Linked DNA regions of Planctopirus limnophila DSM 3776. The protein of the gene in region 1 interacts with the protein of each later gene in a pairwise test. Links are inferred from orthologs where the notes say so. Each region holds a gene or a part of one and is shown on either strand. Other genes may lie near its edges. The genes, in order: odhB and lpdA.

Region 1 (15,274 bases):
CCGAATGGCCTGCACATCCGGATAAACCTTGGTGGTCATCGGTAAAGGGATCAACCAGTGCAATTGCCAGAATCCCCAGGGGGATCGTGCCCGCCAGTGAATCGATTGAAAGGTGACATTTCCACGCCGGGCAGGTGTGAAGTGATAGACCAGCTTCAGCCAACGACCAGGTGCCAGAGGCACAACAGCCGGTACGCCATCAAACGTTCCCGGATGAGGAGGTTCATCATGCAACTCGGCCTGCCAGCTGGATCTTCCTTTCCAGCGATACTCAATTGTGATCGGGTTACGGGCTCCGACGCTGAGTACGCGCCCTACTTTTCGATCGATGTCCATCTGGGAAAGTGCCGGGCTGCGAAGCCAATCGATGATTGCCAGCAAAATGACAAAAACTGTGGCGCCAGTTCCCAGAGTTGCCCAGGAAGAACTAAAGCACGCCGGGATGTACAGCATCCCGGCTGCGAGAATACTCAATAGCAATTGAAGCCGGGGTGTCATGCCTTCGGTGCCTCGGTGGTTTCGAGAAGATCACCCAAGACGACTTCAATTGTGGAGCCTTCAATTTCCGCTTCGGGTTCCAGGCGAATGCGATGTCTGAGAATCCAGGGCACGAGCTGTTTAATATCATCGGGCACAACGAAAGTTCTTCCCAGGCAGGCCGCTAAGGCCCGGGAAGCGACCAACAACCCGACACTGGAACGCGGGCTGGCACCAATCTCGATGGCGGGATGTTGGCGTGTGGCTGTGACGATCCGAACGATGTAATCAATGATTGAAGGCTCGACGACAATATCCCGCACGGAGGCTTGCAGACGGAGAATACTCTCATCGTCGAGGACACTTTGGACATCCGACGTATGGATACGCCGAGGGTCACGTCCTTCGTTGTAGGCATTGAGAATGCCGGCTTCCTGCGCGAATGTGGGGTAGGTCACCAGCATTTTAAAGAGAAAACGATCCAACTGAGCTTCGGGAAGAGGGTAGGTCCCTTCCTGTTCAATGGGGTTTTGAGTTGCCAGCGTGATAAACGGCCTTGGTAAAGGCATCGTCTGACCATCGACAGTGACCTGACATTCCTGCATGGCTTCGAGCAACGACGCCTGTGTCTTCGCGGGAGCCCGATTGATTTCATCGGCCAGGAGCAGATTGGCGAAGACCGGCCCTTCGCTGAAGTGAAACCGCCTTTCTTGCAAGTTGTAGACCGAATGCCCAGTCACATCTGATGGCATCAGATCGGGAGTGAACTGAATTCTCGAATACCTACATTTTAAAACCCGGCTGATTGTCGTCGCGAGGAGCGTCTTTCCCAGACCGGGCGGCCCTTCAATCAACACGTGACCTTCCGCCAGCAGCGCCACAAAGACCGCTTCGATCAGTTCCTCCTGACCCACCACCACTTTGCCCACTTCACGGCGTACGGCACGATAAGCCTCTTCGACCTCTGCTACCGACATGGAACCTCTCTTCTAAAACTTTGGCCACTGGTTTTGTGAGATCATACGCTAGAGGCCAGGGTGGTAACACTTAGAAAAATTCTGTTGGAAGCATCGCTCGTCTCGAAGAGACCAATCCCTATATCCCGTCATCACTGATATTGATCCTTTCTGGCAATCGTCGAAGTGCGAATCGTCGATCCTGAACCGGCGACGCAACTTTCACTCGAAACGCTGTGCCTTCCGACGGAAACAATTCAGCCAGATCTCCCATCCTGCCTATTTGCTGTTAAAGCCATCTTGAGATGAATGCAGATCTCTGTAACACTCCGATGCAAGCACTCGGGGTGGCCAACTTCTTTAAAGACTTGGTTGACCTCTGGATCAATGGAGTGATTGAACAGTGCAGGGGGCATCATGTTACGTGGTCTGATTCTGATCCTCTTTGGCGGCACATTAGGTGCATCTACCATGTGGGGTGCGTTTAACTTTCATCTGGTCTGGACGGAAGATCGCCTGCTGATTGTGCAGCGAAGTGCTCCCAGCCTGAAAGATACTGTTGCCGATGTGCGTGCCTGGGGCCGGAGTGAATGGCTCAAACATCCGCATCTGACCCGTTCGATGATGGGGGCAGGACATAAGAAAGTTATTGAAAAATCACTGCGAAACGAAGCGGGTGATTTTGTGGATCATGCTTTCTCGAATGTCTCCCAGGGAATGACCGGGAAACCCGTCAATTCGAGTGCCAACATGCTCTCGGCAACCCCCGGGCTCTAGTTGGAAGTTCCCTGCTGCTGGTCAGGCCTGTTCTCTCCACCACAGATTCTGCTCACGACCGGAAATGGTCCCGATCCGATTGATCAAACGATTTTCTGGCGATGGCGGAGTCTTTCTTCGTGACTGTCACACTGATGCAGAATTCAGCCTCTGAACCATTCGAAAAGCTGCAGTTGCCAACCAACTCTGGGGTGCCCATGAAATGGTCGGCAACATCTCAACTGATCAGTCAGCTCAAAGAGGGGACGTTGCCACTCCGCGAGTGGATCTTGAATGGCACTGCGAAAATTGCCAAAAGCGGGCCGCATCGAGTTGTCTATCGAGTGAATTTGAACGACCGTGCGGTGTACATCAAGCAGTACCTGACGAATGATCGCAAGTCAAAACTGCGGACCTGGCTTTCGGGAACTAAAGCGGCGCGAGAGCTTTCTGTCCTCCGGGCGATGCAGGCGGCCAATCTCCCGGTTCCCTTACCACTGGGGATCGGTGAGCCAGTGACATCTCGATCCCGACCAGTCGATACACCAGCAGAAACCTCGACAACATCTGAGCTGAATTTATCGTTTCTTGATGATCCGCAGAGCAGTTTTCTGGTCTTGGAAGCGATTGAGCCCACCATGTCGCTGGCCAATCTGATGCTGCGCTTCAGCGATGTCATGCAGTTCGACAAACTCGGCATTCGAGGTCGGCAGCATCTGTGTGTGACAGTGGCTCGCATGGTCGCGCGGCTTCACAAGAATAGGTTTGTGCATCGCGATCTGCAGGCAGAAAATCTGCTGATTGCTCCCGTTCAAAGTCATGGCCCGATGCGGATGTGGTGGGTCGATTTGAGTGATATCCGCCAGAAGTGGCTGAAGGTTTCTCCCCAGCAGATTATGCTCAATCTGGCGATGCTGAGGCATTCTCTGCATCGCCATCTTTCCAGTACCGACCAGCTGCGATTTCTCGCGGCTTATCTGACGGAACTGTCGAATCCTCAAGCAGCTGGCGCTGGAGAGATTTCCGAAGCTGAGCCCTCTGATCCTGCGGCTGTCGGTGATTCTGTCGATTTTCTGATTGCCCCAAAGCGTAAAAAGCTGAATGAGTTATCGCTGCCCCATAGCCTGCAGATTTCGAAGCCAAAGCTCAAAAACTGGATTGTGCAACTGAAGCAGGTGACGCAAAGCTATTCTATCCAGGCGTGGAAGAAGGCGGATCGCAAGTGGCGACGCGGAAACCGCCGCCTGCATATCGCTCAAGTGGGTGCACGCTCCGGCCGCTGTGTCGCGGGTATGGATGCTCAGTTGCTGAGACATCTCACCAGCAAGCCGTCTCAGCTTTTTTCACCTCCTTATCTGGTGCAATCGACCGAAGGGGCGGCTTTACAAAAAACGGCGATCATTCAGCTTCCCGTTTCCGGTTCGGTGATGCAGGCCGAACTTGTGGCTCGCCCTCTGGTTCGAGATGCTCATGATTCCTGGGCACGTCGATCGTGGGAAAACGCCTATGCTCTGATGAGGCGGGGGTTCTCGACACCGGGGCCACTGCTTTATGTGGAGACTGAGACGGAGCAATATCTCGCCCGGGCTTATCACAATAAACAAAAGACAATCGCGGACTGGATCAGTGATCAGGGGCGGCTCTCGTTCCTGCCACAATCTGATGAAGTTCAGGTGGCCCATCGAGTTCTGGATACACTCGCCCGGTTGTTTCTATATGGTTTTAAGCCGGAAATCACCGATCTGGAGCAGTTTTTCGTCATCAAGCTGAATGGCCGCGTGTTGATTGCTCTGGCTGATCCTTCGCGGTTTGAGCAGCGAGAATCGGTGTCTTTCAAGCAGATCGCCGCCTCGCTGCGTGAACTGCACGACGCGACCATCGTGATGACCAATCTGCGGACATCCACCTGTGCCCGCTGGCTTAAGCGGGTGGCGTGTAAGCTTCCTCCACTCACGTGGCGCATGCTTATGAGTGAAATCGTTAAGCAACGTCGCGACCGAATCGAAAATTATCGAAAGTGGCATGCCGCATGATGTGGGAGTGCAGGGCGCTGCAGATCCTGAAGATGGTGATCCTCACTTCACTGGTGAGTCGAGAGCCGTTGCGCGAGTGTGCTGCTCATCTTCGCCGATTGGCCGGCAGAGTCCCCACGCGACTATTCGTCGGCTACCTGATGCTGGTCATGGTTGCCTGTTCCGGTTGCCAGACTCAACCGAAATACACGGGCCTGCCCCGAAAGACCTCCATCAAAAACGATGGGTTGAAGGTGCTTTCCGATGTCAAGCTGGCCAAAGACCATGAACTGCTGGTTGACCTCGAAAACCTGAGAGATGAGATCGCGACTGAGTTGAATCTTCCGCCACAAAAGCAACAGGTGGTCGTTTACCTCTTTGGCTCCGAAGAGCGTTATCGCGACTACATGCGTTCTTCTTTTCCACAGTTGCCACCCCGACGCGCTTACTTTGTGGGTTCGAGTAAAGAGCTGGCGGTCTATACCTTCTGGGGCGAGCGTGTGCAGGAAGATCTCCGGCATGAATACACGCATGGGATCCTGCATGCCACGCTCAAAGATGTCCCTCTGTGGCTGGATGAGGGGCTTGCCGAATACTTTGAACTGGCTGGAAAACCCGGACAGATCAATCCCGAGTATGCCTCGCGACTTTCCGAAGCCATTGCCAGCGGCTGGGAACCGGACATGGCTCGTCTGGAAAGACTCGAAAGCGTGGGGCAGATGCAGCGGAGTGATTATCAGGAAGCGTGGGCCTGGGTTCACTTTATGATGCATGATGGCGACGACTCGCGAGCCGTCCTTCTGGGATACTTGAAGACGCTGCAAACCCGGAAAGATGCCGGGAGTCTCGTGGCCCGGCTGCAAGAAGACATCCCGTCGTTCAATGTCCGGTTTGCCAGTTATGTGGCGACCATCCGTATGCCGGGTGAAGTTCAGCAGGCCTCAGGAAAACGCCCCGTGATTCAACATGTCCTGGGCCAGCAGCCTGAAGAATAATCCCGGCATGAAAACCTGCTGATTTTCAGAGTTCAGGCGGACTTCGCTCCCGGCAATGCGTCAAGGCCCGATGCAGAATCGTGAGGTCAGGCGCAAGGCATGCTGATTGCAGTGAGTTGGCGTTGGTGAGATTGTGAATTCCACACTCTCCAAGGCGCGAGCAGTTTCTCGATGGAAAGTTTCAGGCATGCCCGGTCGCAGATGTTTCGATGTCTTTTTTCTGAGCACTCAAGTTCAGTTTTTCAGCAGGCCGTGTGGTGTTCATCTGCTTCGGAAAATCGGGATGGTGTTCTGTGCGATAGCGATCTGCGGAGTTTTGCTGACTGATCTGCCAGCGAAAGAAGCTGAAAGAACTCTTTCTCGACTGACCGATGCTGAACAGAAGCTCCTCGATCAAAGCCCTTTCTTCTGCGAAGTCAAGCAACACTTTGGCAAGTGGGATTTGAACCAGAATCAGGAACTCTCCACCGAAGAAATCGAGTTGGCGCTGCACAATTCGAACGTCCGGAGTGCACAAGCTGCAGCGGTCACGTCCCTGCGGAGAGCTGTTCGCGGCGACAAGGAACTGGCGCCCCTTTCACTCGACAAGATCGCCAGAGGTGTCGTTACGAAGCCCACTGCTCAACCAGCTCCTCCCAAGTATCAGTCGATGTTTGAAACGGCCCTCAAGAAGATCGAAACCACAAAACGCGATCTCTTTGCTGATGGCCCACCCCAACTCGAATCGATCAGCCAGGGACGTCTGGGAGACTGCTTCCTGCTCGTCAGCATGGGAACCTGTGCTTATTGCGATCCTGATCGCCTGATGAAGATGATGCAGCAACAACCCGATGGAAAAATCCTCGTCACGTTGGGCAATGGCCGTCAATTGACCATTGAAGCACCCACTGATGGAGAAGTGGCCATTGGTGCGACATCTCGGAACACAGGTTGCTGGACAAACACTTATGAGAAGGCTGTCGGTACCGTCATGCTGGAACGCGCCAGCAAGAAAGGCACCCGACACGTCACTCCACTCAGTCTGATTGGTGTCGGTGGCACACCGAGTGTTCCTCTTGAAATTCTCACTGGCCACAAAGTGCGCAAGCACAGTTGCCAGCCCTATCGAGAAGCTAAAGATGAGTCAGGCCGCAGTACTGCGGACCTTTCTGCTCTGCGTGAAGATTTGAAACGGGCTTTTGCCGAAAAGCGACTGGTGGTGGGTGGTTGTGGCCCCAAAGGTTCGCAAACACTCGTTAAAGGGATTTACTACAACCATTCGTATGGTGTCCTCGAATATGACGAAGTGACGGACACGGTTCTTTTCTGGAATCCCTTTGGTCACAAATACACCCCCAAAGGTCCCGATGGACTTGAGAACGGCTACACCACGACGAATGGAAAGTTCCGTGTCCCATTGAATGAAGCTGTCATGTGGTTCGGCTCCTTCAGCATTGAGACGACCGAAGCAGCACCCGAGATGTGATTGTTCAACAGGTTCACGACTGGGTGGCTGGGGTCAAACGTCCTCGTTTGCCCCCAGTTTGCTTGACGCTGTTTGTTCGTCCCAATTTTCATGGGGATGAACTGGATCGATGCATTCGTGCTGGTGAACTCGATTGACCAAGGGGCGGATGAAGACATCCGACCCTTGCCACCCTGCCGAAGCAGCACCCGAAATGTGATCGTTCAACACGATCCCGAAATCATCCTCAAAAACGATGATTGATCGAGGTACAGCTCTTAGCTGGTGATCGACTTACATCGGCCTGATCGTAAGTCAAATGGCTACTTTTTGGGTTCTTCCGGGGCCGGAGTGGTTGGTGGAGTCTTGAGATCCTTGATGATTTTCAGCTCAGGCCTGCTGACTTGAAGCTCTTGAAGATCAGCATCGGAGACTTCTGTCTGCCACAAATAGAGCCTTTGTAACTTCGGAAGTTTTGCTAACCCCTTCACCCCGGCACCTGTCACCTTTGTTCCGTAGAGATTCAGATACTCGAGCTTTTCGAGCCCAGAAAGATGGGCCAGTCCGGCATCAGTGATCGCCGTCTTTTCCAGATGAAGTTTCAGCAGGTTTTTGAGCGTACCGACATGCACGAGACCGGCATCGGTAATTTTGGTTCCACGGAGATTCAGAATCGCGACTTCGGGTAAGCCTGGGAGTAATGCCAACTGCTCATCGGTGACGGGTTGATCTGAGAGGTGAAAACTGACATCCAGCCGGGCATCCGTCTGAGCGAGTGCCAGCACCTGGCCCCCCTTTGATTTCACCTGAGCGATCACCTGCTTATGAGCCTCTGTGTAGGTGACTGGCTTTACGGTTGTCGCAGGAGTTCCCTCAGCCCCAATGGAGATGAAAGGGTTGGACCAGATGAACGTGGTCAATAGACCCAGGAATCCCATACGAGCGACCACCGCAAGGCTTTGAACTTCAGGACGCATAGCCATCGTGAACTCCGCAATCATCGTCAAGGTGTCAATTCTGGAAGTCGTCAGAGAAATACGACAGTTCTTTGACTTCGTGAATTTATCAGTGGTCTGTCGGTGATTCCAGAAGTCTCTTCGTGAAGAGTTGAAATTCCGGGAATGGTCAGTGCATTAAAAAAGGAAGGCAACTCTCAAGAGCTGCCTTCCTGTCACTAATTTCTGGGCGCGGTCGTCTGACGACCGCGTTGAACTCAAGCGGAAACTAAACTTCGAGCATCAGCCGGAGTGGAGACTCGACACATTCCTTAATTCGCTTGAGGAAGCTGACGGCTTCTTTGCCATCGACAATCCGATGATCATAAGTGAGCGCGACGTACATCATGGGACGAGCCACAATTTGCCCGTTGACGACCATCGCCCGTTCCTGAATCGAGTGCATCCCGAGGACACCACTTTGTGGGGGATTGACAATCGGAGTCGAGAGCAATGAGCCGTAAACGCCACCATTGGAGATGGTGAATGTCCCGCCTTCGAGATCTTGAGGCTTCAGAGAATTCTCCATGGCTCGTTTGGCGAGTTTGTTGATCGACATTTCGATCTCGGCAAAGGAGAGCTTTTCGGCACTGCGAATGACAGGCACGACAAGCCCTTTACCGCCACCGACGGCAATACCCATATCGACATAATCGTGCATGACGATATCGCCACCCTGAATCTCGGCATTGATCGCCGGATAAGCGAGCAGAGCGTTGATGGTGGCTTTCACGAAGAACGACATGAAGCCCAGCTTGATGCCGTATTTCTCGACGAATTTGTCCTGGTATTCTTTGCGCAGAGCCATAGCTGCGGACATATCAATTTCATTGAACGTCGTCAGCAAGGCGGCATTGTGCTGAGCCTCGACCAGTCGTTGGGCAATACGTTTGCGAATGGTGGTGAGCGGCTGGCGACGCACCACTCTTTCACCGGCAGGTGCAGTGGTTGTCGTGACAATTGTGGATGGTGCGGGTGCAGGTGCTGGTTTAGGAGCAGCAGGTGCTGGAACTGGTGCAGGGGTACCGCTGTGCCGCAGGACGTCTTCCTTAAGCAGGCGACCACCGGGTCCACTGGCAGTGACATCGGCAGCAGAGAGACCTTTTTCGGCCAGTGCCCGGGCTGCGGCTGGCATCACAATCGTTTCACTGGTTGTTGCCGAAGGAGCAGGCCCGGTGCCATTGGTGGCAGGTGGGGTGCTGGCGGAAGCGGCTGGAGGAGCAGCAGGTGCGCTGACGACAGCACCGGCATCGGCCAGTCGCGCGACAACGGCCCCAACGGCGACCGTTTCGCCAGGCTGAGCCAGAATTTCCTGAAGCACACCACCATGAGTGGCCACAATGGGGAGTGTCGATTTTTCACTTTCGACCTCGACCAGTTCATCATCGGGCGAAATCGCTTCACCCACTTTTTTGAACCACTGACCAATGACGACTTCCACAATGGAGTCGCCGAAACTGGGAACCTTCACTTCGACCGGCATGACAGCCTCTTGCCTTCCCTCTTGAATATAAATCGATCCAGACTTGAATTGGGCCTAAGCCAGCTCAACTCGCATCCGTTAAGTTATTGCCCGACAAAACTGGATATCATCTATTGCGAATACGATTTCAACTCGAAACGAAAAACAGGCATGACAAGCTGATTACGTTCAGTCTCGCCATGCCTGGCTCTTCGATCGATTTTATTGGCCAAACGCTTCTGAAAGAACTCGTTCCTGCTCAATTTCATGACTCTTCTTGGAACCTGTGGCAGGGCTGGCGGATGCGGGCCGGCTGACACAGCGCAACTGATGTTGCGACAAGACGTTGAGCCCCCATTGAGCCAGAATGAATCGCCAGGCCCCCATATTCTCTGGTTCTTCCTGCACCCATGTCACCGGCGTCTGTGGTGCATAGCGGCTCAGTTGCTGCTGAAGCTCCGCTGTGGGCAAAGGATAAAGCTGTTCGACACGAATAATGGCGACTTCCGAGCGGCCAAGTTCTTGTCGACGCTGGGCGAGTTCGTGATAGATTTTGCCCGTACACATGAGAATCCGCTGGACTGCGGAATCAGGCCTCGTGGTGAGGACATCCGGGTAGATTCTCTGGAACGATCCGTTGGCCAGATCGTCGAGTGTGGCGGCGACCTGAGGCGAGCGGAGGTAATACTTGGGAGTCATCACGACAAGTGGCTTGCGCCAATGTCGCAAAACCTGCCGGCGCAGCATGTGGAACATCTGAGCGGCCGTGGTCGGGTAGCAGACCTGAATGTTGTCTTCGGCACAGGCTTCGAGGAATCGTTCGAGGCGAGCACTGGAGTGTTCGGGGCCGGCCCCTTCAAACCCATGCGGCAAGAGCATGGTCAGACCGCTGTAACGGTTCCACTTGTCTTCGGCACTGGTGATGAACTGATCGATAATCACCTGAGCCACGTTCACAAAGTCGCCAAACTGGGCTTCCCAGATCGTTAACCCATCAGGGCAGTCGAGGCTGAAGCCATAATCAAAGCCCAGCACGCCTGTTTCTGAAAGTGCGCTGTTATAGACCTGGAAACGAGCCTGTTCGACCGTCAGATGCTGCAGTGGAACGTATTTGGCGCCCGTTTCGATATCGTGAACCACGGCGTGGCGGTGAGCAAAGGTGCCTCGTTCGCAATCCTGCCCATGTAAACGCACAGGATGCTTTTCTGTCAGCAATGAAGCGTAAGCCAGGATTTCGGCAGCACCCCAGTCCACAGGCTTTTCGCCGCGGGAAATGGCTCGCCTTTGATCGAGAATGTTCTGAATTTTCGGATGGGGTTTGAAACCATCGGGCAGATGCGTCTGGATTTCCAGAAGCTGCTTGAGCCGATCGACTGGAACACCTGTCGGGACATCGTGGGCAATGTCTTCATTGCCACCACGATAGGTTTTCCAAAGCTGGTTTGGCTGTTCCCAGCGATGCTGGTAATCAGAGGCTGTCGCGACCTGATACTCGGATTCAAGCTGACTCTTGTGCTGCGAGACGAGTTCGTCCGCTTCCTGCTGAGTAACACCTCCCAGTTTCGTGAGGTGATTGGAATAAGTGACTCGCATGGGCTGGCGACGGTCAATCGCTTTATACATGCCCGGGTTGGTAAAGCGGGGTTCATCCTGTTCGTTGTGACCGCGCAAACGATAGCAATACATGTCGATGACGACATCTCGCTGGAATTCACAGCGGAAATCCATGGCGAGTTCAACCACTTGAGCGACCGCTTCGGGATCTTCACCATTTACATGGAAGATCGGGATCTGCAGCATTTTCGCGACATCGGTGGCATAGGCTGTCGAACGCCCCTGATGCGGCGGTGTGGTAAAGCCAATCTGGTTGTTGACAATCACATGCACAGTGCCCCCTGTGCGGGTGGATTCGAGCTCACTGAGGTTGAGCATTTCCTGAGTGATGCCTTCACCGGCAAAGGCTGCATCACCATGAATCAGCAGTGCCATCGATTTGCGGCGTTCGACATCTTGCCGACGATCCTGCTTGGCCCGGACGCGGCCCAGTGCCACGGTATTGACAAACTCGAGGTGGCTGGGGTTAAAGCAGAGCGAGAGGTGGACTTTCTTGCCATCCGCAGTGGTGTAATCGTTGCTGTAGCCCAGGTGATATTTGACGTCGCCTCGGCCCAGATGCAATTGTGGGTCGAGATCGGCAAATTCACGGAAGATCGCCCGGGCTGGTTTGCCCATGATGCTGGCCAGGACATTCAGGCGGCCACGATGCGCCATACCGAGAATGATTTCTTCGACGCCCTGCGAGGCGGATTTGTTAATGGCCAGTTCAAGCAGCGGAATGAGCGTTTCGCCCCCTTCCAGAGAGAAACTCTTGGCGCCCTGGAACTTTCGGAGAATGAAGTCTTCAAAGACGACCGCGTCGCTCAATCGCTTGAGGATTCGTTTTTGTTGATCAGCTGTCAGAGAAATGCGGTTCTCGCTGCTTTCCATCCGATCCTGCAGCCACTCGCGAACCTTGACGTTATCGATGTGCATGAACTGTGCACCAATCGACCGGCAATAGGTATTTCGCAGCCACTGGAGAATTTCACGGAGAGTACGAACGTTGGGGCCGCTGGAACTGACTGTCGAAAACTGGCGGTCAAGATCGCTGGGGCTGAAATCGCAGGAAGCAGGGTCGAGTTCCGGGACTGGCTCGCGCGGCTGGCCCAGCGGATCGATAATGGCCGCATAGTGACCCATAGCCCGGTAGTTGCGGATCAGGCGATCCACCCGCTCCTGTAAAATCGCAGCTTCAAGTTCCACCGGCGAGACGACATTCGAATCGCCCATGGTGGGTGGACGGAAGAACTGAGCTTCCTGATGAGGAGCCTGGCGGGCGACCTCCGCAATCTGGCGGAAATATTCACGCCAGGCAACATCCACATTCTCAGGAGATTTCACGTACTCCTGATAGAGCGATTCGACATACGAGGGACTGGAACTGGCCACGTTTTCGAGTTCGCGAACCATTTCATCTGTTGTCAGATGTGCTTGGTGAGAACCATTTGTGGTGTCAGGAGTTAGAGTCGATATCTGCCGAGTGCTGGCAGTTGGGGAAGGAGACATAAAATTGGGGCTGTTCGCAGAGGGTAGAGTCGAGTTTTCAGGAGCAACAGGACGTGCGGGGCGGGGGGTAGCCATCAGCGTGTCAGAGGGACTCATCTCAGTCACTTCAAGGGAGAACCCGGCTCGCCCGAAGTCTGGTGGAAAGCCCCGGGCGATGCTTTCCACCAAAATGATCCACCCGCCACGGGAGGATCGAGTTCTGGCGAGGTTATCTGTTAAACCGTAGCAGAATTACCAATTTTGCAACACAGGAAGTCGGGTAGAAGTTGGAAATCAAGGAAAAGTCATTTGTGATCTTGAATCAAAACCTGTTCTTCGATCCCAAATCGATTTTGCGGCAACCTGATCTTCTGCCGCTTTGTTGAGTTTAGGTTGCTGGCCTCATCGCGTATTGGCAGAACTCGGCGTCAAACGGCGTGATTTTGCACAAATAAGACTTATTCAGTAGTGATCGCTGTGAGGTGCGAAGAGGATCAATCGGATGGCGCAAAAGATGTCCGATTTGCACAAGTTCTCCGGGAAAACTTCCTTTTCTGCCAGTTGACGCCCATCGATGATGCCATTGGAAAGTTGATCGATCGGCCTGGGAAACAGCTTCTGGTGGACCGTGGAATGTGCACAGACTGAGAAAACAGGTGCAATCTTACGTCTGCACACTTATCATCCCCTCATTATATCATCAAGTGATGAATTCTGGCTCGCGCCAGGGCCGTTCGAACGTGAGCGGGAAGATCGTCAATTCTTGCGAAAGTCACTGGCTATGAATGGCTTGCGAATGGTTGAACAACGGAGTTTTCGTGTTCTGGCGACAGTGCTGGCGATGGCTGCCTTGTTGTGGCTGCCGAGGAACAGTGTTTTGGCAGATGAGAAAAATGGTGAACTCGACATTTATTTCATTGATGTCGAGGGGGGAGCTGCCACGCTGCTGGTGACACCCGCGGGGGAATCGATTCTCCTCGATTCGGGCTATCCTGATTACGGCGGCCGGGATTTAAATCGCATTGTGCGCGTGGTGAAAGAGGTCGCTGGTCGAACTCGAATCGACAAAGCGATCGTCTCTCACTGGCATCTGGATCATTACGGCAATCATGCGGCACTCGTCAGCAAAGTTCCCGTTACGGCCTTTTATGACCGGGGAATTCCGGAAGATCTTGCGGAAGACAAAGGGTTTCCCGAGAGAATCGCCTTGTACCGAGCGGCCTCACAGAACAAGTCGACAGCCCTTTCCCCCGGAGACAAACTGCTACTGAAAAATGCTAAATCAGGTCAAGGTGCCCCGCAACTCACAGCCGAGGTGATCACATCGAGTGGGAAAACCATTCCGAACGAAGGGCCGGCCAACCCGTTTGTCAGTGAGCACGTCGCGAAACCTGAGGACACTTCCGACAATGCCCGCAGTTTGAGTCTGCTCTTCAAACTGGGGGATTTCGCCTTTCTGACCTGTGGTGACCTGACGTGGAACACCGAACATCGGTTGATGTCGCCTAATAACCCGATTGGTCAGGTCGATCTCTTTATGGTGACTCACCATGGCCTTGATGTCAGTAACAATCCAGTGCTGGTCAAAGCGATTGAACCGGTCGCCACTGTCACCTGCAACGGCCCCACCAAAGGGGGCATGCTACCGGTTCTGAAGACACTTGAGACGGTCCCGACTCTCAAGGCTCAGTTTCAGTTGCATCGGAACATCAAGCTGGGAGATGACGTCCAGCCACCGCCGCACCGGATTGCTAATTCCAGCGATACTGCTGATTGCAAAGGGCATTACATCAAGGCGTCGGTCTCTCCCGATGGCAAGCAATTTCGTATTCAGGTCGAAGGCCAGCAGCCGGAAATGTTTAAGACCCTCTTGCCCAAATGAGCTCTTCCGTGTTCATGCACGCGACAATATCGGGATCGAAGATCAGTTTGGCTGGAAGCTGGCCAAGCTCCAATTTCGCTCATCATAGGTGAACGCACGACATGTTAGTCTAAAAGCTGAATGCCAAGGTTCGTTGCGCAAGGCGAAATAATAGTATACATATAGACACAAAAGTCCTATGTGACGACATCTGTGGCATCAGCTTTCAGTAAAGTCTCCGGAGATTGAAAAAACGATTTGACGCTGGCTGTTCATGTGGCAGATTTCCGATAGGTAAAGTTTTTACCTCAATCGTTTCGTTCTGCTATGAGGTTTCTGCCAATGAGTGCCTATGCTTCAACCACCACTGACCGCCAGGCTCGGACGTGGGAACGCATGATGAAGTGGCTGGAACGCATGGCTGAACGCGACCAGCAACTGTATGGCGCCGTTCGCCAGTTTGAGCGAAAAAGTTTTCATGCCAACGTGATTGTCTGTGTGTTGACTCCGGATGATCCCATTGCCGGGCCGAATCATCCTTCAGCCCGCACGGCTGTCGCCTTCAACATTTCTCAAGGTGGCGTGGGTTTGATCTCTTCGGAAGCCTTCGACAGCTCATCCCTGCAGATTGGCTTGCGACTTCCTGATGGTAATTATCGCTGGAAAGAAGGCCGCGTCGTGCGTGTCCGCGAGATTCCTGGTGAATCGTTTGTCGAATATGGCGTTTCCTTCCGGAAAACTACCGAATCTGCCAGCTAATAATGTGACTTGGTGATTATGGCCGGGTAGTGATAACGGCGACGCGTCAAGCTGCCTCTGCTTCTGTTCAGGACATCAGTGACAAACCTGGGGGGAGTTGGTCTCCCAGCAGTTGGCCAGCCGATTCCTGAGTGAATTCTCCACCTTCTTTCACCAGTTTCGCGAGATCTTCCGTCTCCGGGTGTTGATTCAGCCACTGCACGACTTCCTCTCGAAGTGCCTGGGGAAGATCGCGATAGCGGTCGTGTGTTCGTCTGGCGATTTGCGCCAGCGAAAGTCCCACGAGACCAATCGGCCCGCCACAAGTCATCAAGGCTGCCAGCATCGATTCGACCCGTTCGGGACTCAGCACATGGTCGAGAGAGCCATAGACCGGGGTTCTCTGGCCAAACCGGCCCAGCGACCAGATGGCGGCATCCATCGTAATGGGTGAGTTTTTCTGCTGCAGTGAGACTTCTGCCAGACCCGCCAAT
Region 2 (15,145 bases), 3.5 Mb from region 1 along the record:
AACTGGGGGCTGGTCAGCTTCCGCCTGTGCAGCATGTGCAATTTTTTGATATGGATCAGGCCGCAGTGGTCGTCGCTGCCGACGATGATGTCCCCACGGGTGTGATGCGGACTGTCGATGGTGGCACCACCTGGCACCGGTTAGCTGGTCAACGGCAGGGCCACTGGAAAACAGCCGCCTGGTTCAGCCCGGAAATGGGGCTGGTTGCGGGGAGTGACCTGAAGATTTCACTGGTGGGTGATGAGCAGCTGTTGCCTTCCAAGATGCCGGGTGGCAGCTTGCGAACACTCCGCGGAGCTTTCGTAACGAAAGATGAACGCGGCTGGCTGGTGGGTGATGGTGCCACCGTGTTGACAACCACGAATGGTGGGATTGTCTGGGATCTTCCTCAGGGTGAGTTTCCGCCAGCAGCACGCAGGTTAATGGATTTTCGAGGCGTACATGGTCTGGGTGAGCATGTCTGGATTGTGGGTTCTCCCGGCTCTGTGATCTGGCATTCCTCCAATGCAGGTCAAGCTTGGGAGAACATCAGCACGGGCGAGACGGCTCCTTTAGAAGCCGTCCGTTTTGTGCCGACGACGGCCGATCAGTTGGAACATGCCGCCACGGGCTATGCCGTCGGACATCTCGGGTTGATTCTCAAGACGACCGATTCGGGCAAAACCTGGAAGGCCTTGCGGGGCGGTGGTCGCCGAGCCGCACTGACGATCATGCCCGCTCGCACAGAACGCATCTCTTCGTGGGCATTGGCGAAAGCCAGTGGTGAGCAAGGGTATCGATCGAGTGTGATTCTGCTTTCGGCAGGACTTGATGCAAAACTGGAGCATGAAGAGGGGCTGATTCACAGTGCCAGCAATGAAGAACTCCGGCGGGCAGGCGTGCTGCTGGCCGGTGGTAACGCACTGGAAGAAGGCTGGGCCTTCCCACTTTCGACACCAGGCATGCAGCACAATCGCGACGCTCTCTTTCGTGACTGGATGCTCAAGACAGAAAACAAACTGCCCGAGATGTTGCTGGGACAGATTGTGCGTCATCTGCGAACCTGGCGGCCCGACGTGGTGATGCTGGATCAACCGGCGGCTGATGATGCGGTCGCTCAGTTGCTGTTTGCAGCGATGTGCCGGGCCATTCCTTTGGCGGCTGACGCCACGCGATTGTTCGAGCAACAGGAAGTTGTCGGGCTCGCACCGTGGTCTGTCTCGCGGGTTCTTCTGCGATTGCCGGATGGCAGTGTGGGTGATGCTCAACTGGAAGCGTTTGAGTTTTTGCCGCGAACGGGTGTCTCAGTCAAAACAGCAGCGGCGAGAGCCGATGGGCTGTTAGAGATTCAAAGGCAAGGTCTCCTGCAGCGCGAGGCTTATCGGCGACTTGACCCGGCTCAGCTTGTGGGTGGCATTGGTTCGTTGCCAGCCGTCAGTGCACAGGCTTCGCAGGATCTGTTCGCGGGGCTGTCGATATCCCCTGGGACGGCGGCTCGTCGAGGCTTACTCCCTGTCGATGATCAGATTCTGGCTGAGCGCATGAAGGCAGCCGCCAAGCTGCGGAATGTCGAGTCGTTCACTGGCCAGCAACTGGGTGATCCCCGTGTGGCGGGCCAGATGCTGGCACAGGTGGGGCCCATCCTCGCTGGTCTTGATCAGGCTCAGGGAGCCGCATTTCTGGCACAACTGGCCCGCGATTATCGACAGCATGATCAGTACGACCTGCTCGAGCAGACTCAACTCGAATTGATTCGCAGATACCCCACTTCGCCAGAACGGACTTCAGCATTGCGATGGCTGGTCGCTTACTGGACGAGTGGAGAAATGATGTACCAGCTCTCACGAAAAGAAGGTTCTCTGACCAGTGTGGTGACAGCCGATACAAGGCCCACGATTCGCCGGGTGGGTGCCAATGGTGAAGAACTCGCGAATGACGATGGTTCGTATAGTTCGCGGGATCGCTCGCCCATTGTGCAGGCTCGGGCAGAAGGTCGAATCCAGTCGGGTCGGGGAGATTATCAGAACGATCAGCTCAAAGGACGACAAAAGCGTGCTGCAGAACTTCTGGCAATGCTGGAGCTGCAGGAACGGAGGGTGTTTCAATCCAGTGAGGTTCAGTTTCCACTGGCGGCACTGAAAAGACATCGAGGATCCTTTGGAGAAGCCGATAGTATTTATCGCTCGCTGTTGATTCGCCAGCAGGCCCAGAGTGCAGAAGCGTCGGCCACAATCTCGACAGATCCGATTCATCAGATTGCTGCCATGGAGATGTGGATCACGGCGGCGACGGGAGCATCGCCGGGAACAATTGCGACCTCACAGTATGTTTCGCATAAGCCCGTGCTGGATGGACTCCTTTCCGATGATTGCTGGCAAGTGGCCAAGGATCTGTCATTACAGAAGCCCGGGTTATCGAACCTGGAACTGGCGGATCAGCCTCGCGATTTTGTGATGATCGCTCACGATCGGGAATTTCTTTATCTGGCGGGGAAATGTCATCGACATCCCGGGCATCGAGCGAACCCGGTCGAGACGAGTGGCCGGACGTATGATGCTCCTTTAGAAGAACTCGACCGGGTGAGGATTTCGCTCGATATCGACCGCGATTATGTCTCGGCTTATCACTTTGAGATTTCGGAAACAGGTGCGGTGAGTGAGAGTTGCTGGGAGCGGGTGCGCTGGAATCCGGCCTGGTTTGTGGCCGTCGATGGCGATGCTGAAGGCTGGAGATTTGAAGCCGCCATTGCGTGGAGCGAACTGGCTGCGCAGGCTCCGGCGACCAATCATGTCTATGCCGCCAAAGCGATGCGTATTCTCCCAGCCATTGAAACCCGCCACTGGCCCCCCGCGACGACCGATTCCTCGGCCAATGTGCCGATTGGCCTCATTCGATTTGAGTAACGATTCCTGCAGATGCGAAGGGTGACGTTCCTGAGTAGACTGGTGTCAGAGAGAAGTGAGCACCATGACACTCGTCGATTCTTTTGGACGCACGCACAATAACCTGCGCATCAGTGTAACGGATCGTTGCAATATCCGTTGCTTTTACTGCATGCCCGAAGGGCCAGTGCAGTATCTGCCGCGGCAGCATCTGCTGACTTACGAAGAAATCACTGAACTGGTGAAAATCTTCGTTTCCCTCGGGATTGATCGAGTCCGTCTGACAGGTGGCGAGCCACTTGTCAGACAGGATCTTCCTGTATTGATCAAGTCGCTGAAAGCGATTGATGGACTGGTCGATATCGGTCTGACGACGAATGGCATTCTGCTGGCCGATCAGGCTCAGGCCCTCAAAGAAGCTGGGCTTTCACGGATCAATATCAGCCTGGATGCTCTGGATGAAGCCTCTTTTCGCGAGTTTGCCCGCAGGGATGGTTTAGAGGCTGTTTTGCGCGGGATTGAAGCGGCTCAGCGCGTGGGGCTGGATCCCATCAAGATCAATGCGGTCGCTGTTCGCGGACTGACGGAAAAGCAGATCATTCCTTTTGGTGAATTTGCACTGAAGACCGGGATCGATGTCCGTTTTATTGAGTACATGCCACTGGATGCTGAGAATCAGTGGGAGCGGGAGAAGGTACTGTTCGCGAGTGAGATCCGGCAGGCACTGATCGAGCATTTCGGGCCGCTTACCGCAGAATCAACAGGTTCTCGCGAAGCACCAGCCACCGACTACACGTTTGCCAGCGGAAAAGGCCAGATCGGGTTTATTGCCTCAGTCAGTGAGCCTTTCTGCAATCGCTGCAACAGACTCCGGCTGACAGCCGATGGCAAACTGCGCAATTGTCTGTTCAGCCTGGAAGAAACCGATTTGAAATCGCTTCTGCGTTTAGAAGAATCCGTCGATCATCGACAAAGATTGATTGTTGAAGCTATTCGAGAGTCTGTGGCTCACAAGAAGGAAGGCCACGAGATCAATACCGCGCGGTTCATTCAGCCAGCCAGACCCATGCATTCGATTGGTGGCTGAGGCCATTCCGCAGGGAGATCAAATCATGCCGTTTCTGGGCCTGAACTGGGATTGGATACTGGCGTTCAAGTTGGGCATACCCGCTTTGATGGCCTGCGTGGGAGTCATCTCGCTGATTCATCAGTTGTTGAAGCGGATGTCGCAAGTCTCAGTCAATGCGACCGTCGTGCGGCAATTGACTCATCGGGACAACGAAGGCGATCTCATGACGAAAAGTGTCTTCCAGTTCGAGACGGAAGACGGTGTGCATGAAATTGAAGACGTGATGGCTTTCCGGCCACCGGCTCACAAAATCGGGCAATCGATTACAGTACTGTACCCGATTGGCCATCCCGAGCAGGCGACTGTCCGCAGGGATTGGGTGCTGGTCGTTCTGGTGGGGATGATTGTGATCGGTACGGTGATCGTCGTGTTTGTCGTCCAGCAGGAATGGAAGATCATGCGGGCTGCCGATCCACTGCTGGGTCTCGCAGCAAGTGGAACATTCTTACGGGAGGATGCTTTTGATCCGGGTGGTTCAGATCGAGAAAGTGACGGGCTGATGGCAGCAGTCCTCTCAGCATCCAGATCGAATCCTCTTGCCGATCTGGCTGAGGTGCGTCACAACTGCTGATTCGATCTGTGATGAATACGTCGTGATGAACAGCAATACAAATGGCTGTTGAGTGAGATTTTCAGCCGTCACCAACTCTCGAAATGAGCCTCCTGATGAAGCTGGGTTATAACACGAACGGGCTGAGTGATCACCGCTGGGAAGACGCATTGGAACTCATTGCCAAAGCGGGTTATCGCTCCGTGGCGATTACGGTCGATCATCACTGTCTGGATCCTTTTGCTGTCGATTTTCCCCGGCAGCTCGAGCGATATCAGCGGGCACTCAAGAAGCTCGGCCTTTCATGTGTGATTGAAACCGGTGCGCGGTTCCTTCTGGATCCTCTCAAAAAGCATGAGCCGACACTCATCAGCGGTGATGCCAGAGCCCGCCAGCGACGCATTGATTTTTTGAAGCGGGCGATTCACCTCGCCGATGACCTTGAAGCGGATTGCGTCTCGTTCTGGTCGGGAATTCTTCGAGAGCCCTGGCCACGCGAAAAGACGATGGAGATTCTCGCGGAAGGGATTCGCGAAGTCTGCCAGCATGCTGCCCATTACGGGATCAAGCTCGGATTTGAACCTGAACCCGGCATGTTTATCGAAACGATGGCCGACTTTCGCGAACTGGATGAGCGGGTCGGGCAGCCAAATCTCGATTTAACAATCGATGTCGGGCATCTGTACTGCGTGGAGAAGCCTGTGATGAATGCTAAATCCGTGCTTTCAGAATCAACATCGCGATCAGAAGCTGGACAGAAACAGGAGCGTATTACAACTGCCGAGACCTGCTCACTCCGTCGGCGGCAGACCGAACTGCTGGTCATCCCGCATCTATTGGAATGGGGCCCGCGGATCGTGAATGTCCACCTTGAAGACATGCGGCGTGGTGTGCATGAGCACTTGCGTTTTGGAGAAGGTGAAATCGATTTCGCCGCCGTCATGCAGGCCGTTCGCGATATCTCGTATCAGGGCGGCCTGCATGTGGAACTGAGCAGGCACTCTTACATGGCCCCACAGGTGCTGCAGGAATCGTTTGAGTTCCTGAGCCAGTTGTAATCGCATCCTGGAAGTCATACAGCTTCCCAGGAAGCTATTGCGCGTTGCCAGTTGCGAACACAGGCTTGCCCAGAACTGCAAGCATCGCACACAGATCGCTGCCCCCTCAGCGTGGCCCGGCCAACTCGTGCCCAACGAAATGTCACCGGGTTGTCGTGACTTTCCACGACAAAAAGAAGCCGCGCCATGCGTGTGCCCTGCAGAGCATGCACGATGCTTGAGGGTTAACAACTCATCAGGCTCCGGGGATTTTCCAGGTCGCCAGTGGGATGGCCTTCCACAGAATGTAGGCCACTGGTGCGGAGTAAATAATGCTGTCCAGCAAGTCGAGTAAGCCGCCAAATCCGGGGAGCAGTCCTGCGGAATCTTTCTTGCCGACATCCCGTTTGATCAGTGATTCGCAGAGATCTCCAATCAGGCCGACAATCCCGATAATCACACCATAGAGGACTGTCCAGTACCACTCTGGCGGCTGCCATGTCGCATTAAAAAATGGTGTCGCAAAGGTGAGCCATAAGTAAGCCCCCAGTGCTGAGCCCAGGAGTGCACCACCAGCGCCGGCATACGTCTTGCCCGGAGAAAGCAAGGGCACCAGCTTTCTACGTCCAAACAACCGGCCCAGAGTATACGCACCTGCATCGCCGGCTTTCGTCACAATGACCAGCGAGGCCATAACGAGATAACCGGCTTCAGCACCTGCCACCCATCGTAACTGGGCACAGACCCCCAAGAGCACGCCCACATAGCTGACAATCATCAGTTCGGCACCAAGCGTTTCCATACTCTTGCCGGGCTCGCGATACCGATATGCCGAGACAAAGAACATGATCAGAATCGACAGCGAATAGGCCAGCATGACTTGCGCCAGCGTGTTGCCATCATCAGGCACATCGATGGGAAAGATCCTCGATCGACCAAACCAGGCAGCCGATGTCACCAGCATGCTCAGTGCACACACCGTGAATCGATGGGGTGTGAAGTTTCGGGTATGCAGAAGATCGCACAGTTCATCGGCCCCGCGATAAGCCAGCACGCAGCCAAAGACCAGCAGAATAGGTGCTGAGCTCCCGAATGAATGATCGAGTGCGAAGATCCCCGCCAGAAGTGGAATCAGCACGGCAGACATGGCCAGCCGCCATCGAAGCATATTGAGCCCGCAGTTTCCTGAAAGATGGTCCAGCAAAATCGTCTGGCATCATTGTCTCTCAGCCAAACGGCTTCGGATGGCTGATTTCAACAATGATCTTGTGCACGAAAGTTTGCTCCATTCTGCGTCGTTTCGCTACTCTCAACCACTTCGCGAGTCGAAATTGCAGGGAATGTTTCGTCGTCATTTTCTGCATACAACTCTGCCAGGCGTCCGTTTTCACATAGGCCAAAGAGGCTTGCCGTAGCCTGATTTTCTGATCGCGCCGCTTTCGAGGCTGCCTTCTTTCGCCGTCGTCTTGAATTTGGCAAACTTCAGTCACGATTCCGGACAGTACCCATCGCGATTGACTTCCCTGCTGACATGAGGCCCACGATGAAAAACTTAGTTTCCATAAAGCTCGATTTAAAGAACTCTGTTGTTCCTGTGCTGTGGCTGTGTCTCCTGGCGACAGCGGTAGAAAGTGCGGAACCCTTGTCCACAAATTCTCAGGTCGGCACTCAAGAGGCATCCCCAGGTACTCCCGCGATCAACTGGGACGCATATCCCGAATCGACTGCACTCCCTGAACTTTTGAAGCTGAAAAATGGAACGACAGTTAAAACACCTGAGGACTGGATGAAGCGGAGGCGGCCAGAACTCCAGGAACTTATCCAGCGTGAGATGTTCGGGTATTTGCCGGCCGCGCAGCCATTCACAGCTACGGTTACGAAAATGGTTCCCGATGCTCTGGCTGGCAAGGCCACGCTCAAAGAGATCAGCCTCAATTTCACTCAGCTTCCTCCAGAGGCACCCGAGATCCGCCTGGCACTCTGGATTCCCAACCGCCACCCGGCCGGAAAGATCCCGGTCTTCCTGACGCTTAACTATTGCGGTAACGCCAACGTCACAACAGATCCGCAGACGACCATTCATACCGATCGCTATTGCTCGAAGAAAGAATGGATCGGGCAGCGTGGTGGACAGGCCGATTTTTGGTGTGTCGAGCAGGTGATCGACCGAGGTTATGCCTTTGCGACCTACCACGAAAGTGACACGAAAGCCGACAAGAATGAGTGGACCGATGGCCTGTTTCCTTATCTGAAAAGCGACCAGGTTCCCGCAGGCTCACAACCCGCCACAATTGCCCTGTGGGCCTGGGGGCTGCTGCGTTGCGTCGATCAACTGGCTCAGGAACCACAGCTTGATCCGCGGCGTATTTGTCTACTGGGCCATTCCCGCCGAGGGAAAACCGTCCTGTTTGCTGCTGCCATGGATGAACGAATTGCCCTTGTGGTGCCCCATCAATCGGGAACGGGTGGCATGGCTTTGAGCCGGGAGAATAATCAGGAGACTGTCGAACGGATCAATCGAGTGTTCCCCCATTGGTTCTGTGGCGAGTTCAAGAAATTTGGCGGCAACGAGCCACGGATTCCTTTCGATCAGCATGCGGTGGCTTCGCTCGTGGCGCCACGATTACTGCTCGATACGGAAGGTGATCAGGACGCGTGGGCCAACTTCCCGCGATCTCTGGAAACACTTAAGGCAATTGACCCCGTCTGGAAGCTGCTCGGGAAAACCGGCCTGGTCGGATCGGGGCTCATCACTTCAGTCACAGAGATTCAACCTGGCAAAGTGGGCGAACTGCTGCAATTACGGCTGCCAGAAAAGCACACACTCACGAACGAGTTCTGGACCGGCATCCTGAACTATGCGGATCTCATGCTGCCCAAATCGACCACTCCCTGAATTATTCGAGAGGACATCAAGGCCGGCAGCAACCATGATCGCCAGGCGACCGACACGCAGGCTGCCGTCTCAATCGATCTTGTTGAGTGGTTGATCGCCCTTCACTTCTCATGAAGATCTTCTCAGGGAGACTCTTGATGAAGTGCCTGAAGTTCACTTCGCCCAAGATTCTCAAAACTCCAGAAACCAACTCTCAGCGATTGCGAAAATCCCCTTGTTCGTTGCGTTAAACGAAATCATACCAACCGATGGTTCATCCATCAGGCGAGCCATCTCACGTCAAAAGCCCGTCGAATGGCCTCAACCATCACTTCGAGAATGGCTTGCGGCATGTATGTTGCGACATAGACCTCCGCACAATTCGCCTCTCCAGGAGATACCGGATGATTGCTCATGTTGGGTGCATCATCGAGGAGTGGCGATTTTGTTTTGCTTTGATCACTGGAGGTTCAGCATGCACGTTTTCAAGACAATTCTTACGACAGGCTTATCGATTGGCCTCGCAACCACAGCCTTGGCACAGGCCAAGAGCGCTTCAACGCCAGCAAATGTCACTCCTCCGACGAAGAACGTAACCAACGTCGAAACACCGATCGGCAATGTCCAGGTGCAGACTAATACTCCACCGCGGGGTACGACAGCGATTGATCCCAATCAGGTCGATCGGATCCCTGGTAACGTCTACACGCCTGGCGCTCAACTGGTGGCCGGGCAGGAACGACCAGGCGTCAATGCGAGAGCGGTACAACAGCCTGCGATGAATATCGAATCGCATATTCTCAATTGCCTGATTCTCAAAAATCAGGAAGAAGTCGAGTTGAGCAAGTTCATTGAAAACGAACTTCAAAACGAGAAGGTGAAGAAGTTTGCCGAACAGCTTGTGGCCGACCATCAAAAAGCCGTCCAGAAGCTTCAGGCCATGAAAATGACCCAGACCACACAGTCGGAACAACCCCGGCCCGCCACATTTGTGGCGACGGAAGTTGTCACGACTCCCGTTCCTGCGACACCGGCCCAGCGGCGTGTGGAACGCCAGAACGAAAGAACCGAACGTCAGATTGAGCGGACAACGGGAGTCAATGTTGATTTGACACCCAATGGGCCTGCTACCGGACGGCAGGTAGTTGGTTATCGAAATCGAGTTGTGCTTCAGCCGCAGTATGCTGGGAAAACCAGTGAAGGCGACCAGTTTCTGCAGATTCATCAGGAGGCCACTCAGGAATGCCTGAACCTGGCGATCGCCGAGCTGATGGAAGCTAAGGAAAACAAGCAGATCGATGAGGCTTTTCTGGGTATCCAGGCGGGGATGCACATGGGGATGCTGGCACAGCTAACAGTGCTCGAAAAGCATACGACCGGAGAGCTGCAGCAGTTCGTTGTGGAAGCCAAAGCGACCACACAAAAGCATCTGCAGATTGCCAAGAATCTGATGCAGGAAGTGAATCAGAAGTAGCTGCCACAGGGGCTTAAAGGCTCCTGTACTGTTCAGACATTATGATGGGCATCAAGGCTCCCGGTGATTGCAAAATCGCCGGGAGTTATTGTTCGTTGATTATCGAGTCTCAGTGACTTTTCTGCGCTGCCACATGGACCCGCGCCGAATTAAAAGTTGTCGAGGCTGTCGAGCAGGTCGTCGAGATTGTCGCGAGGAGACTGGGCTTTTCCTTCCTGTCGCTTGGGGATGCCCACCTTCATACCGACCGCTTCTCGACCATCGGCCACAAGTTCCTGATCGCGTTCTTTGACAGCCATTTCGAGGGCCGATTCGGCGGAATCGTTCCCTCCGCCAAAGAGCTTCGACAGATCGACCTTGAAAGCTGCAGGGCCGTCACCATCGGCACCGGCGATCGCCGCTGTCTTGTGTTCAGGAAAGATAATCGCATTGGCGGGGCAAACTCTGCTGCAAGCCGGACAACCTTTTTTGCAGCTATCCTGCTGCTCAACGAGAATCCGGTCGAGCGCATCCACGCCATAGACACCAAAGAGGCAAAAGTCGATGCACTCCATGCAGTTGGTACAGCGGCTGTAATCAATCACGGGATACCAGCGCCGCTTTGTCAGCTCTTCGGTTCCTACATGAACGGGTATTGGTAATGAGACGGAACCATTCGCCTCGGAACTGCCGTTGGCCATGGAATGAACTGGCGGATTGATGACAGGCAAATCCACAGAAGCCTTTAGAGGCGTTGCTTTTGAGGGAAACGATAATCCCAATGAAACCACAGGGACGGCCATCTCGGCGGCAATCCGCTGGATTTCTTCGACGTAGGCCGCAGCATCTGACCGGACTCTCAAGTCGATGGACCAGATGGTGCGAGACGACTTTCCATGAGTTTCGGCGGCAGTTTCGGAATGGGCTCCGTTCATTTCTGCCAGAATCTTTGCCGAGTCGTCATCGGCTTCCGATTCGTCGTCGTCTTCATCAACAAGACGGGTATTCCCCAGTCGTCCCTCAATTTTCTGACGATCCAGAACCCAGTGGGCCGCTCGTGGATAGAGCCACGAAAGAATCACAAAGTGGCCCGGGAGCGACCGCAAAAACATCAATCCCGTATGATCGGCAGGGAGATCGTACAGGTGAGGAATGACCGAGACATCGACCTGACCACCCAGCATAAGCTGGACAGCGATGTCTTCTTCCAGGGCTCTTTTGACCGGGTTTTTGCCCGGTGCCTGTGAGATCACGACTGTCAGTTTTCCTGAAGCCATATCACTTCTCCGACATGCGACTGTCTGGCCATCAAGATCGTGTGCACAGCCTGATCGTTAAGCTGCATCACGGTTGAGATCTGCGATGTTTTATGGAAATAGTCGCTCTAAACCTTCGAAATTGAAGCGTTGAGAGTACTCGCCATCTTTGGAAATTCTCGACTCATTGATCATGTCGAACCACTCCACCAATGGCAATTCGACGCTGTATCCTTTTCCGACACTGATTCGTTTCCACCCACAACTCACCAGACGAATTGGTGATCACTGATTCATCTGCCCCTTGATGATGGCCTGCGTTTTTTCCCAACTCGCAGCGAGGACATCCATATATTCGGCAGCACTCAATAAGCTGGCTGTGGTTCGCAGTTCATAGAGCCAGCCTTCGCCATAAGAATCGGCGTTAATGGCACTGGGATCAGCTGCCACGACGGGGTTGATTCGCAGAATCTCGCCCGCTTCTGCCGAGTACATGGTACTCAGAGCTTTGGAACTCTCGATCTCGCCGATCTCGGCTTTTCTACCAACCATCGCCCCATCACTGATGGACCAGTCGAGAAAATAGACATCCTGCAGGAGTCGGACGGCATAAGCTGTAAACCCGACACGATAAACCCTAGGCTCGATTGCCTGCAGCCAGAAATGTGTGGCCACATAGTTGCGGTCGGTCGGTATCCGGGCCGGAAACTGCCCCATCATGAATGTCAATTCGTCCGACATGGCGAGCCTTTGCGAGTCGTGTGCGCTGCTGTGGAATCAAGGCCGGAGAACCGTGTGGGTGGGGAGTTGTTGGTTGTCGGTTGGAATTTCCTGCTGGACAGTGATTCCCAAGTCTTTCCAACCACCAACCCACAACCATCCTCGCGCAGCAAAACGCCTTGAAGGCACGAACCTTCAAGGCGCAGTGATGAATTGCGAAATCCTGTTTCAGCCTACTTGTTGAAGCTGGCCACAGGAACCTTGATCGCACCGAGATCGTTAGCACCTGCCTTGAGAGTCATTTTTGCAGGCTTTTGCACATAGCCAGATCGTTCCTGCCACATCCGGACTTCAATTTCTTCACCGGCTGGGAGGTTTTCAATGGTGAACTTGCCATCAGCCCCGGTCACAGCGAAGTAAGGGTGATCGCAGACCATCCAGTGGCCGAGCATCCAGGGATGGATGTCACAAGTCACTTTGAATGGGACTCGTTCCTGTTCAGTTCCCTTGAGTGGTACGCCGGTCTTGTTCCCTGGCTGAACGAGAAAATTCACAGCAGTATTCTTTGTTGAATAGGTGTGCACGTTATGGGCGACGGCGTCGGTGTTCAGCACCTTAATCGGCTGGCCCGTCTGCACGGCAATCACGCGGGGAACAAACAGACAAGTCTGATTATCAAATTCGACAGTGGCGGTCTTGCCTGCCTTGAGGTCGGGATGGATCGACTTGGGAGCCTTGGTGAGATAGATCACCACATTCGCAATCCCTTTGCTGGCAGGATCCACCACCAGACTCTGATCAAGCAAATCTTCCTTGGCGCAGACGGCAGCATCGCGAACTGTGGAGTCGCCTTTGCGAACCAGCACTTTTGCATCAGGAACAGCACCATCCAGCACAATCTGACCACTCAAAGTTCCCCAGTCGGCTGCAGCAGCCCCCGTGGTCACGGCGAGGCAGGCTGTGGCACTGATTGCAAAACAGGCGAATGATCTGAATAAGGTCTTCATGGCGCAATCCTCGGAAAAAAATCTGGTACGCAGGGCAGGTTGTGGGTGAGAACGATCTTCTCATCGGTGAGAATCTTAGAGTAAACCAGCCACATGGCTTGGGCAAGCGGTTCTGCAGCTTCGAGAGGCTGAACAGATCAAATTTTATCAGAATGATCTTGTCTGAACCACAAATTGAGTTTTTTCACGTCGAAAATGAGAGTGACCCGGCAATCATGGGGGTTGCCGGGTCACTCTCGATGTTCAAAAGCTGGTTCTAGCAATTAAAAGTGAATGGCTCGTCCATCCACGGCCAGCGCCGCTTCTTTGACGATTTCGGCCAGTGTCGGGTGAGCATGTGAAGTCCGGGCGATGTCTTCGCTCGAAGCCCCGAATTCGATCGCCAGAGCCGCTTCAGCAATCAGATCGCCAGCATGTGCCCCAATGATGTGGACACCCAGCACGCGGTCGGTTTCGGCATGTGCCAGAACCTTGGCGCGGCCCTCATTTGCGGCAATCGCTTTGGCACGTCCATTCGCCATGTAAGGGAAGCTTCCCTTCTTGTAGGGCACACCGGCTTCTTTGAGCTGGTCTTCTGTCTTGCCCACGCTGGCAATCTCAGGATGGGTATAGACAATGGCGGGAATGGCATCGTAATTGACGTGGCAATGACCCCAGACAATCCCTTCGGCAACGGCCATCCCTTCCTCTTCGGCTTTGTGAGCCAGCATGGCACCACCAATCACGTCGCCAATCGCGTAAATGCCCGGGATTGTCGTCTGGAAGTGCTGATCGACCTGAATGCGGCCACGGTTGTCGTAAGCCACATGCACTCCATCGAGATTCAGGTTCTCGGTGTTCGGGATGCGGCCCACAGCGAGGAGCACACGATCGGCGGTGATCGGCTCGGCACCTTCACAAGTCACCACGCACTTTTTGCCCGAAACCTTGGCGCCGGTCACTTTCATCCCCAGGCGGAACTCAATCCCTTGCTTGGTGAAGATCTTCTGAGCTTCGGTGGCAATTTCGCTGTCCATGCCGGGAAGAATCCGGTCGAGGTATTCCAGCACAATCACTTTGGCACCCAGCCGGCTCCAGACGCAACCCAGCTCGAGGCCAATCACCCCCGCACCAATGACCACCATAGTTCCAGGAACTTCCGGGAAGGCGAGAGCCTCGGTGCTTGTGCCAATTCGTTCGTTATCGACTTCCACACCTTTGAGCGGGGCGGATTTGCTGCCTGTGGCAATGACGATGTTCTTGCAGACGATCTCTTCGGGTTGAGCCCCTTCGACCAGGACTTTACCTGGGGCGACAATCTTGCCGTGGCCCAGGTAGCGGGTGATTTTGTTCTTGCGGAAGAGGCCGTCAATTCCTTTGGTCAACTGGGAGACAATGCCATCCTTGCGCTTGAGCATGGCAGGCAGGTCGAGCTTTACGGAGTCGGCATTGATGGAAACACCATGCTCAGCCAGATGATTCTTGGCCATCTGGAAGAGTTCGCTCGATTCGAGCATGGCTTTGCTGGGGATACAGCCCACGCGCAGACAGGTGCCCCCTAAAGCTGATTCTTTCTCAATGCAGGCCACATTGAGGCCCAACTGTGCTGCACGAATGGCAGCGACATAACCTCCGGGGCCACCACCAATTACGACCAGATCATGCTCTTTCATTGACGCCGTCTTTCCCGATATCGACATTTTTATGACTTGGTTATCCAGCTCTCTCTCGATTGTGGGGGGGCAACGGACGAATTGCAAACCGGCAGCGTTGATCAAGTGGCCAGAAGCCCTTTTTTCTCGTTTTCAGGGCAAGTTCTGGAGTTTGCAGGCTGGTAAAAGAAAACAGGCTCTGGAGGCGAATCGCTACTTCCAGAGCCTGCAAAAGGGAAGAATCGTCAGTTTCCACTGGGTTTGCCAGCAAACATCGCGTGATCGCGTTGTCCCTTGGAGAGGATATAGGCAATCAGATCGGCAGCTTCTTCGACATTACAGGTGTTGATCAGACCCGCCGGCATCATCGAGATTTTCGACGGGACAATCTCTTCAATATCTGCCCGTTTGACACCCGTCTGGTTGTTCGGCTCCAGCATATTGGTCATCACCTGGAACGACTCTCCATTGTGATTCGCAATGCGACCACTGATGGAGCGTCCGTCGTTGAGGACAATTGTGACCGCTTCATACTGATCGCTGATGGCCTTGCTCGGTTCGATGATGGACTCCAGCAGATCTTTGGCACTGAACCGGCCTCCTGCCATTGTCAGATCCGGGCCATA

The links.
Region 2: the proteins of odhB (region 1) and lpdA interact in binary tests that used the Escherichia coli proteins (3 or more experiments, as listed by UniProt). The link is inferred for Planctopirus limnophila DSM 3776 from one-to-one orthologs.

Annotation. Positions count from the first base shown.
Region 1 is NC_014148.1:795,029-810,302, forward strand. What follows is about bases 6,992-9,919. They hold odhB (2-oxoglutarate dehydrogenase complex dihydrolipoyllysine-residue succinyltransferase), read right to left. Parts: upstream 9,119-9,919; coding sequence 7,865-9,118; downstream 6,992-7,864. Other genes in these bases: PLIM_RS03310 (leucine-rich repeat domain-containing protein), read right to left, coding at 6,992-7,623; PLIM_RS03320 (2-oxoglutarate dehydrogenase E1 component), read right to left, coding at 9,320-9,919. Outside these bases: PLIM_RS03280 (DUF58 domain-containing protein), read right to left, coding at 1-498; PLIM_RS03285 (AAA family ATPase), read right to left, coding at 495-1,454; PLIM_RS03290 (hypothetical protein), read left to right, coding at 1,851-2,210; PLIM_RS03295 (lipopolysaccharide kinase InaA family protein), read left to right, coding at 2,408-4,222; PLIM_RS03300 (DUF1570 domain-containing protein), read left to right, coding at 4,219-5,196; PLIM_RS03305 (hypothetical protein), read left to right, coding at 5,480-6,661; more of PLIM_RS03310, read right to left, coding at 6,964-6,991; more of PLIM_RS03320, read right to left, coding at 9,920-12,106; PLIM_RS03330 (ComEC/Rec2 family competence protein), read left to right, coding at 12,978-14,063; PLIM_RS03335 (PilZ domain-containing protein), read left to right, coding at 14,385-14,801; PLIM_RS03340 (Hsp70 family protein), read right to left, coding at 14,869-15,274. UniProt on the Escherichia coli protein: E2 component of the 2-oxoglutarate dehydrogenase (OGDH) complex which catalyzes the second step in the conversion of 2-oxoglutarate to succinyl-CoA and CO(2).
Region 2 is NC_014148.1:4,277,507-4,292,651, reverse strand. Bases 12,347-15,145 are described here. They hold lpdA (dihydrolipoyl dehydrogenase), read right to left. Parts: upstream 14,541-15,145; coding sequence 13,152-14,540; downstream 12,347-13,151. Other genes in these bases: PLIM_RS17000 (c-type cytochrome), read right to left, coding at 14,765-15,145; PLIM_RS17020 (cupredoxin domain-containing protein), read right to left, coding at 12,347-12,888. Outside these bases: PLIM_RS17070 (YCF48-related protein), read left to right, coding at 1-2,882; GTP 3',8-cyclase MoaA, read left to right, coding at 2,947-3,948; PLIM_RS17060 (DUF3592 domain-containing protein), read left to right, coding at 3,974-4,561; PLIM_RS23150 (sugar phosphate isomerase/epimerase family protein), read left to right, coding at 4,657-5,598; PLIM_RS17050 (phosphatidate cytidylyltransferase), read right to left, coding at 5,834-6,724; PLIM_RS17040 (glucuronyl esterase domain-containing protein), read left to right, coding at 7,121-8,473; PLIM_RS17035 (DUF4142 domain-containing protein), read left to right, coding at 8,928-9,926; PLIM_RS17030 (ATP-binding protein), read right to left, coding at 10,076-11,182; PLIM_RS17025 (glycine cleavage system protein H), read right to left, coding at 11,447-11,902; more of PLIM_RS17020, read right to left, coding at 12,115-12,346. UniProt on the Escherichia coli protein: Lipoamide dehydrogenase is a component of the glycine cleavage system as well as of the alpha-ketoacid dehydrogenase complexes.